One region of the Enterobacter sp. JS8-1 genome, then DNA from elsewhere that is predicted to be linked to it. Evidence: predicted binding sites of a transcription regulator. Region 1 holds the regulator's gene; the other holds the start of a gene.
The links. The regulator PurR, encoded in region 1, represses purine synthesis genes. The targets are predictions, from matches to a motif close to CANGCAAACGTTTGCNTG.
Positions count from the first base shown of each region.

Region 2: a site for PurR is predicted at 1,287-1,304, ahead of ACOQH0_RS00440 (nucleobase:cation symporter-2 family protein). Genes of this name have one in related genera too.

Region 1 is NZ_CP185805.1:2,027,913-2,033,034, forward strand. Features, by position in the region: gene punC (purine nucleoside transporter PunC) at 135-1,334, opposite strand; gene punR (DNA-binding transcriptional activator PunR) at 1,449-2,360, shown strand; gene purR (HTH-type transcriptional repressor PurR) at 2,377-3,402, opposite strand; gene ACOQH0_RS09655 (YnhF family membrane protein) at 3,700-3,789, shown strand; gene ACOQH0_RS09660 (MFS transporter) at 3,955-5,121, shown strand.
Region 2 is NZ_CP185805.1:88,452-93,573, forward strand. Features, by position in the region: gene ACOQH0_RS00440 (nucleobase:cation symporter-2 family protein) at 1-1,235, opposite strand, end outside; gene gltS (sodium/glutamate symporter) at 1,461-2,663, shown strand; gene recG (ATP-dependent DNA helicase RecG) at 2,666-4,747, opposite strand; gene trmH (tRNA (guanosine(18)-2'-O)-methyltransferase TrmH) at 4,751-5,122, opposite strand, start outside.

The DNA.
Region 1 (5,122 bases):
CTCCGGCTCCCGTTAACACTTAATATTTATCGTATTTAATCGAACCAAATTTAGTATAGGCCTCAAAATTTGGTGATTCAATAGAAAATTCTTAGCAACCTAATCACTAGGTCTTAACATAATTTCTGGCGCGATTATGCGTGCGACGTTTCCACCTTCTGACGCGCATTCTGCTCGCGCTGAGCGGAAGACTGCATACGGTAGCCAAGGGCAGCTAGCGCAACGGTCACCAGCATCACACTGGTGGTGGTCAGGAGCGGCGTGGCAATCAACGCAGAGACCACCAGACTTGCCAGGAAGCACAGACCCAGCTGTAACGTGTTCTGCAGCGCGGCGGCGCGTCCCGTCGCCTGTGGGAACGGACGTAACGCCTGCGCTACCACGATTGGGTAAATAGCACCGTTAGCGACCGCCATGACGCAGAACGGAATCAAAATTTCGGTCAGGCCCGTACCCGGAATAAACCCGACGGCCCATGTGCCGAAAACGCTTAACGCGAACAGCACCAGTAGCCAGGGCAGCATTTGCTGGCCTTCCCACTTCTGCAGCGCTGCACGACAGCCGTAGCCGCCGACCAGGAAAGCGATGGTCTGTGGAACATAACTCAGGCCGATTGCCGCCGGGCTGTATCCCATATCGTGCAGAATGAACGGCGAGCCAGTCAGCCACGCGAAGAAACTGGCGGAACAGGCCGCGTAAATCAGGACGTTGCCGCGATACGCTTTTGAACGCAGTAGCGAGGCAAAGGTAATCGGCTTCGCGTCAGGATGCGTCTCTTTTTTATGCGCAGGCTTGAGGAAAAACGCAGGCAGCATCAGTACCAGCGTGATGGCAAAGAGCGTGGCGAAGATCGCCTGCCAGTCGAAATGGGCCAGGATCCAGCTTCCGAGCAACGGTGCGAGGGCAGGCGAGAGACCGACCAGCGGCATAATGGTGGCGAAAATTCGGTTAGTGCGGGATGCCGGATAATAATCGGTCACCAGCGCCTGCCAGGTCACCGCTGCAGCACAGACGCCAACGGCCTGAATGAATCGCAGTACCAGCAGCCAGGTGGCATCGCGTACCCACAGCATGCCCAGGCAGCCCACGGCAAAAATAGCCAGACCCAGCAGCAGCACCGGTTTACGACCAAAGCGATCGGAGAGTGGCCCCCAGAGGAGTTGTGCGAAGGCAAAACCGGCGAGGAACAGGCTCAGGCTGGCGCTGATAGCGGCTGCGGGGGTTTGCAGATCTTCCTGCATCGCGGCAAATGCGGGCAGATACATGTCGGTCGCTAAAAAGCCCAGCACGCTTAAGCCGCCGAGCCAGACTAAAAATCCTTTCCTGGGTTGCATTGTTTTATTCTCCTGAGGAGGCAGGTGTACGTTGGCGCAGAGTGTAGGGAGTGCAAAGCGGCTTGTGAAACGCTAATATTTGCAGAGTGCATTCAAATTTTTTGCAGGCAGAACATGTGGTCAGATTATTCTCTTGAAGTTGTGGATGCTGTTGCCCGTAACGGCAGTTTCACCGGTGCCGCGCAGGAGTTACACCGCGTACCCTCGGCGATCAGTTACACCGTGCGTCAGCTGGAAGAGTGGCTGGCGGTTCCGCTGTTCGAGCGGCGTCATCGCGACGTGGAATTAACGCCTGCAGGCGCGTGGTTTTTGAAGGAAGGGCGTTCTGTTATCAAAAAAATGCAGATCACCCGCGAGCAGTGTCAGCAGATCGCTAACGGCTGGCGAGGCCATCTCTCCATCGCGGTGGATAATATCGTTAAGCCGGAACGGACCCGGCAAATGATCGTGGATTTCTATCGTCATTTTTCTGATGTCGAACTGCGGGTCTCCCAAGAGGTGTTCAACGGCGTCTGGGATGCGCTGGCGGATGGCAGGGTGGAGATGGCGATTGGTGCAACGCAGGCGATCCCCGTTGGGGGACGCTATGCGTTTCGCGATATGGGGATGCTGAGCTGGACCTGCGTTGTCTCCAGCGAACATCCGCTGGCGGCAATGGAAGGCCCTCTCAGCGATGACACGCTGCGCAACTGGCCGTCGCTGGTGCTGGAAGATACCTCGCGCTCGCTGCCCAAGCGCATCACCTGGCTACTGGACAACCAGCGCCGCGTGGTGGCCCCTGACTGGGAATCGTCGGCAACCTGTCTTTCTGCGGGGCTGTGCGTGGCGATGGTGCCCGTTCACTTCGCGCGTCCGCGCATCGATACCGGAGAGTGGACAGCGCTGACGCTGGAAAATCCGTTCCCGGATGCGGCCTGCTGTCTGACCTGGCAGCAAAACGACGTATCGCCTGCGATGGCCTGGCTTCTGGATTATCTGGGAGACAGTGAAACGTTGAATCGGGAGTGGCTACGGGAGCCAGCATAACTGGCTCCGTAAGCGATTAACGGCGATAGTCGCGGAAAGGACCGTCCGCCACGGAGCGGCGCTCGATGAGGCGTGGGTGAACTTCAATCGACTGGGATTCTTCACGCTTGTTGACGATCCTGTCCATCAGCATGTTGAAAGCCGTTTCGCCCAGCGAGTCTTTTGGCTGGTGAATAGTGGTCAGCGCCGGGGTGAAGAAGCGCGCGTTACGCACGTTGTCATACCCGATCACGGAAATATCCTGCGGCACCCGCAGGCCCAGCTCGTCGGCGGCGCAGAGTGCGCCCATCGCCATAATATCGCCACCACAGAAAACAGCCGTTGGGCGATGCGGTTGGGAGACAATCTGCTGCATTGCGCGGTAACCAGATTCCGGCTCAAAGTCGCCTTGAACGATCCAGTTTTCCGGCACGGTGATGAGTGCCTCTTCCATTGCCTTCATAAACCCGGCCAGACGGCCCGCACCGGTGTTGCGCTCCAGCGGACCCGGGATCACGCCAATCTCGCGGTGACCGCGTTCGATCAGATAACGACCGGCCATATAGCCGCCTTCAAAGGCATTATCGATAACGGAATCGGTGAAGTCCGCGCGTGCTTCGCCCCAGTCCATCACCACCATCGGGATGTGGCGGTACTCTTCCAGCATGGAAAGTACGGACTCTGGGTATTCAGAACACATTACCAGCAGGCCATCGACGCGCTTTTGCGCCATCATCGACAGGTAGGCGCGCTGCTTCTCAATGCTGTTCCACGCGTTGCCCAGAATCAGCGTATAGCCTTTCTGGAAGCAGTTTTTCTCAACGGCTTCGATGATTTCGGCAAAGTAGGCCGCTTCACTGCTGGTCGCCAGCAAGCCAATCGACTTGGTGTGATTCACCTTCAGGCTGCGCGCAACCGCACTTGGGGAGTAATGTAACTCCTTGATCGCCGCCCAGACGGCGTTGCGCGTCTCTTCCGCGACGAAGCGGGTTTTGTTAATTACATGTGATACGGTTGTAGTGGAAACGTTTGCGCGTTTTGCTACGTCTTTTATTGTTGCCATTCAATGTCACTCCAGACCATATCCTAAACTCCTGAAAAACTTGAAGGTAAACGTTTGCCTTCTCTCACCCTTATTACGCAATCTTGAGTTGCGACACGCCGGGAAAACGACACAGGACGTCAGGAGGGGGTCAATGGCCGGTACGCTAATAAATTTAGCGTGGAATTTTGTCCTATCTTGATGAAAAGGGGAAGAGCTAAAGTGGATATCAGTTTAAATCCAGGAAGATTTTTGACGTAAACTGTGTAAAAATGAGCAAGCTCACTTTTCGTGGGGTGATTAAAAGGAGAAAAATTGATGAGTTCCGATCTGAAGTTTTCGCTGGTGACCACCTTTATCGTGCTGGCATTGATTGTTGCCGGTGGTTTGACGGCTGCGCTGCACTGATTTACGCGGGGGGAGAGTCCTCTCCCTCCTCATTTGCTTCCTATTGTTACCTCTCCGGCAAAAATCTTTTGCCAAAATGTTAACTTCTCAAATTTTGTGATTGATGTCATGCTTTTGACTTCTTAGTTCTGTGTCGCGTGATGACACGGCATCCGGAGTTGACTCATGAAAATCAATTTTCCTCTGCTGGCCCTGGCGATTGGCGCCTTTGGGATTGGCACCACTGAATTCTCCCCAATGGGGTTACTGCCTGTTATCGCACGCGGTGTAGACGTCTCTATTCCTGCGGCCGGGATGTTAATCAGCGCCTATGCCATCGGCGTGATGGTCGGGGCTCCGCTGATGACGCTGCTGCTGTCGCACCGCGCGCGTCGCAATGCGCTGATATTTTTGATGGCGATCTTTACGCTGGGCAACGTGCTCTCCGCGATTGCGCCGGATTACACCACTCTGATGCTGTCGCGTATTCTGACCAGTTTGAACCATGGCGCATTTTTCGGTCTGGGCTCGGTTGTTGCGGCAAGCGTGGTTCCGAAGCACAAGCAGGCCAGCGCGGTGGCGACCATGTTTATGGGGCTGACGATCGCCAACATAGGCGGTGTGCCTGCGGCCACCTGGCTGGGTGAAGTCATTGGCTGGCGAATGTCTTTCCTGGCGACAGCAGGGCTGGGCGTGGTGGCGATGGTGGCGCTGTTCTTCTCCTTACCGAAGGGGAGCGCCGGGGAACGTCCTGACGTGCGCAAAGAGCTGTCGGTGCTGATGCGTCCTCAGGTGCTTTCCGCGCTGCTGACCACGGTGCTGGGGGCCGGTGCGATGTTTACCCTCTACACCTATATTTCACCGGTGCTGCACGATATTACCCACGCGACGCCGATCTTTATTACCGCGATGCTGGTGCTGATAGGCGTGGGCTTCTCTATCGGTAACTATCTGGGCGGAAAACTGGCCGATCGCTCCGTGAGCGGTACGCTGAAAGGCTTTTTAACCCTGCTGATTGTCATCATGATTGCGATCCCGTGGCTGGCACGCAACGAATGGGGTGCTGCGATCGCAATGGTCGTGTGGGGTGCTGCCACCTTTGCCGTGGTACCACCGCTTCAGATGCGGGTGATGCGTGTCGCCCATGAAGCGCCAGGTCTCTCTTCTTCCGTGAATATCGGTGCGTTTAACCTGGGTAATGCGCTGGGGGCTGCAGCGGGCGGGGCGGTGATTTCCGGTGGGCTGGGATACAGTTTTGTGCCGGTGATGGGGGCAATTATTGCCGCACTCGGCCTGCTGTTAGTGCTGATGTCCGGTCGTAAACAGCCAGAAGCTGCCTGCGCGGCGGAATAAA
Region 2 (5,122 bases), 1.9 Mb from region 1:
ATAATCATGATCGCGCGGCGGTTCAGCGGCTCGCGGGAGACGATACGCACGCCGGAGGCCGCGATAGTGCCGAACATCACCAGCGTCGCGCCGCCCAGCACCGGCTCTGGGATGTGCTGCACAAAGCCGCTTACCGCCGGGAACAGGCCGAGGACGATCAGCATCAGCGCCACCACAAACCCGACGTAGCGGCTGGCCACGCCGGTCAGCTGGATCACGCCGTTGTTCTGACCAAAGCAGGAGTTCGGGAAGGTGTTGAATACGGCAGAGACAAACGAGTTCAGGCCGTTCGCCAGCACGCCGCCTTTCAGACGCTTCATGTACAGCGGACCGGACACCGGCTGCTCAGAGACGTCCGAGGTAGCGGTGATGTCGCCGATGGTCTCCAGAGAGGTGATCATAAAGACCAGCATCAGCGGCAGCAGCAGGCCCCAGTCAATGCCCAGTCCGTAGTAGAGTGGCGTTGGGATAGTGATCAGCGCGGCATTCGTCGGTGCGGTATTTTGCGGCAGCATATCCAGCGCCCAGGCCATCAGGTAACCGGCCGCCATCGCGATAACCAGCGAGGCCACGCGCAGGTAAGGGTTACGCTGACGGTTAAGCAGAATGATGATTGCTAACACCACGCCTGCCAGCAGCAGGTTTTTCGGCGCGCCGAAGGTGTGGTCGCTCATTGCCGCATAGCCGCCACCGATGGACGTCAGGCCCACCTGAATCAGCGACAGGCCGATAATCATGACGACCACGCCGGAAACCAGCGGGGTGATGACGCGGCGCGCCAGGTGCAGAACGCGGGAGATCACCATCTCCGTGCAGCTGGCCAGCATCAGCGTGCCGAACAGCGCCGCCATCATGGTTGGAACATCCGCCCCACCGGTTTTCAGCGCCGTACCGCCCATGATTAGCGGTGCCACGAAGTTAAAGCTGGTGCCCTGAATCGACAATAATCCCGACCCTACCGGACCCCAGGCTTTAATTTGAATAATAGAGGCGACGCCGGAGGCAAAAAGAGACATGCTGATAATGTGCTGCGTGTCCTGAGCTGGCAAACCGAGCGCCTGGCAGATCAGCAGCGCCGGGGTGATCACCGCAACAAACATCGCCAGAAGATGCTGGCAGGCGGCGAAAAGCGTCTGCGGCAGCGGCGGGCGGTCTTCAAGGCGGTAAATCAGTTCGCTATTTTGCTTCTGCGCAATCGGTTGCGCATCAGGCGACTCTATGGTGTTAACGGACATCGGCGGCAATCCCACGGTGGAAAAGCGGGCATTTTATCTGACCACCTGGTAAAAGCAAACGATTGCCAGCAAAAAAAGGGAAGAAATTCTGCCGCTGCGCGCAGGTTTTCTACTCCCCATCGGGAAAAAAAATTACACTTTTTGCGCCGGGAGCTCATGAAGAGCGCAAACCGGCCCAGGATAACGCCGCGTGTGTATGGAACACGCGCAAAACAGGAGCCTTCTATGATTCATCTCGATACGTTGTCGACACTTGTTGCCGCAACGCTGGTCCTACTGCTTGGCCGTAAGCTGGTACATAGCGTTTCCCTTCTGAAGAAATACACCATTCCTGAACCTGTCGCCGGTGGCCTGCTGGTGGCGCTGGCCCTGCTGATACTGAAAAAAAGCATGGGCTGGGAAATCGATTTTGATATGTCCCTGAAAGACCCGCTGATGCTGGCCTTCTTTGCCACCATCGGCCTGAACGCCAACCTGGCGAGCCTGCGTGCGGGCGGTAAAGTGCTCGGCGTATTTCTGATTGTGGTGGTGGGGCTGCTGCTGATGCAAAACGCCATTGGCATCGGGATGGCGACGCTGCTGGGGCTGGATCCGCTGATGGGGCTGCTGGCGGGGTCGATTACCCTTTCTGGCGGTCACGGTACCGGAGCCGCGTGGAGCAAGCTGTTCATCGAGCGCTACGGGTTTGAAAACGCGACGGAGGTGGCGATGGCCTGTGCGACCTTTGGTCTGGTGCTGGGTGGCCTGATTGGCGGCCCGGTGGCGCGTTATCTGGTTAAACACTCCACCACGCCGAACGGCAGACCTGACGATGAGCTGGTGCCGACCGCGTTCGAAAAACCGGACGTCGGGCGCAGCATTACCTCGCTGGTGCTGATTGAAACCATCGCGATGATCGCCATCTGCCTGACCGTGGGCAAAGTGGTTGCGCAATGGCTGGCGGGCTCTGCGTTTGAACTGCCGACGTTTGTTTGCGTGCTGTTTATCGGGGTGATCCTGAGCAACGGTCTGGCGCTGATGGGCTTCTACCGCGTGTTTGAACGGGCGGTATCGGTGCTCGGCAACGTCTGCCTGTCGCTGTTCCTGGCGATGGCGCTGATGAGCCTCAAACTGTGGGAGCTGGCCTCGCTGGCGCTGCCGATGGTGGCGATACTGGCGGTGCAGGCGCTGTTTATGGCGCTGTACGCCATGTTCGTGACCTGGCGCATGATGGGCAAAAACTACGATGCGGCGGTGCTGGCGGCGGGTCACTGCGGGTTTGGTCTGGGGGCTACCCCAACGGCTATCGCCAACATGCAGGCGATCACCGAACGGTTCGGGCCATCGCACTTGGCGTTTCTGGTGGTCCCGATGGTTGGTGCATTCTTCATTGATATCGTCAACGCGCTGGTGATTAAGCTGTACCTGATGCTGCCGATGTTTGCCTGAAATCAGGCGTTGGAGTAGCGTTCAGTTTCCGGCATCCAGCGCTCAATTAACGCTGCCGCCTGTTCGGGGTAGCGTTCATGAATATGGCGGGCGAGGCGCTGAACTTCGGGGATCATCGCCTGATCGCGCAGCAAATCTGCGACTTTGAATTCCGCGTTCCCCGTCTGACGCGCGCCCAGCAGTTCGCCCGGGCCGCGGATCTCCAGGTCTTTTTGCGCAATCACAAAACCGTCGTTGCTGTCGCGCAGCACCTGCAACCGCATCTGGGCGGTTTTTGAGAGCGGGGCTTTGTAGAGCAGTACGCAGTGGGAAGCCACCGCGCCACGACCAACGCGCCCGCGCAGCTGGTGGAGCTGGGCAAGGCCCAGACGCTCCGGGTTTTCGATGATCATCAGGCTGGAATTCGGGACGTCCACGCCGACTTCGATCACCGTGGTGGCGATCAGCAGATGCAAATCACCTTGTTTGAACGACTGCATCACCGCCTGTTTTTCGGCGGGCTTCATGCGTCCGTGCACCAGACCGACGTTCAGCTCCGGCAGCGCCAGCTTAAGCTCTTCCCACGTTGCTTCGGCAGCTTGCGCCTCCAGCAGTTCAGACTCTTCAATCAGCGTACAGACCCAGTAGGCCTGACGGCCTTCGTGGGTGCAGGCGTTGCGCACGCGGTCGATGATATCGCTGCGGCGCGTGTCAGGAATGGCGACCGTTGTGACCGGGGTACGGCCCGGCGGCAGTTCGTCGATGGTGGAGGTATCCAGATCGGCGTAGGCGGTCATCGCCAGGGTGCGCGGAATCGGCGTAGCGGTCATGATCAGCTGATGCGGGTGGAAGCCCTGCTGCAGGCCTTTCTCCCACAGTGCCAGACGCTGATGCACGCCGAAGCGGTGCTGCTCGTCGATAATCACCAGCGCAAGACCGTTAAACTTCACCTGCTCCTGGAAGATGGCGTGCGTGCCGACAATCATCTGCACCTGCCCGCTGGCAATGGCATCCTGTTGCGCAAGGCGCGCTTTGCCTTTTTGCTTCCCGGCAAGCCAGCCCACTTCAATTCCCAGCGGCGCGAACCAGGCGCGGAAATTGTTGGCGTGCTGTTCAGCCAGCAGCTCGGTCGGCGCCATCAGCGCCACCTGTTTGCCGTGGGCAATCGCGCGCAGGGCCGCCAGGGCGGCAACCAGCGTTTTGCCGGAACCCACGTCGCCCTGCACCAGGCGCATCATCGGCACGTCGAGCGCCATATCGCGTTCAATCTCGGCGGTGACGCGCGCCTGCGCGCCGGTGGGTTTAAACGGCAGCGAGGCCAGCAGCTTATCTTTGAGTTCATCATTCTGGCTTAAGGCCTGGGCATGGAAACGCTGTGCGCCAGCGCGAAGTGCCAGCATGCTCAGGTTATGTGCCAGTAATTCCTCAAGGATAAGACGCCGTTGGGCGGGGTGTTTGCCGCTTTCTAAATCGCTGAGCTGTAGCGTTGGCGGCGGGCGGTGCAGGGTGCGCAGCGCCTCGGGCAGGCTCATCATGCCCTGCGCCAGCTCGGGCGGCAGCAGCTCGGTGATAGCGCAGGTATCCAGCAGCTCCAGCGCCTGATCGGTGAGTTTACGCAGCGTCGCCTGCTTGATGCCTTCCGTCGTCGGGTAAACCGGGGTGAGCGTCTCCTGCAGCTCCGGCGTGCTGAGATCGCCCTGTACGCGGTACTCCGGGTGGATCATCTCTGCGCCGTACTTCCCGCGTTTGGCCTCGCCATAGGCCAGCACCCTGCGGCCTGTCGCCAGGCTGTTTTTCATCGCCGCGTTGAAGTTGAAAAAACGCATGGTGAGAATGCCGGTGCCGTCGCTTATCTGGCAGGTCATCATCCGGCGTCCGCCGAAGGTGATGTTGCAGTTCAGGACTTCGCCTTCAACGGTGGCGTAAATGGCGGGAAGAAGATCGCCAATCTTATAAAGCTGAGTGCGGTCTTCGTAACGCAGGGGGAGGTGAAGCAGGAGATCCTGCACGGTATGCAGGCCAATTTTTGCCAGCTTATTGCTTTGCGCCGCGCCCGCGCCCGTCAGGCTGTTTAGCGGGATGGCATCCAGCAGGCGGCCTTTCATCGCTTACCCGGCGTACTGCATGGTGGCCCACCACTCGGCATCGGCTTCAATTTCGCCCTGCGCGTTGACGTGGGGGTAAGGCAATTTTTTCTGCTTCGCAACGCGAGCCAGCACCGGATAACCACCTTCAAACAGCAGGCGCTGCTGTTCCTCTTCCGGCAGCATGCTGTTGCTGCGCTCGTACATCCCGGCGTTCTGACGCTGGCGCTGCGCTTCATACAAAATGAGCGCAGACGCCACGGAGACGTTCAAAGACTGCACCATGCCGATCATCGGAATGATGATGTCCCGATCCGCCAGATCCAGCGCTTCCTGGGAGATCCCCGTTTTCTCCTGACCCATCAAAATGCAGGTCGGGCGGGTGTAGTCGATCTC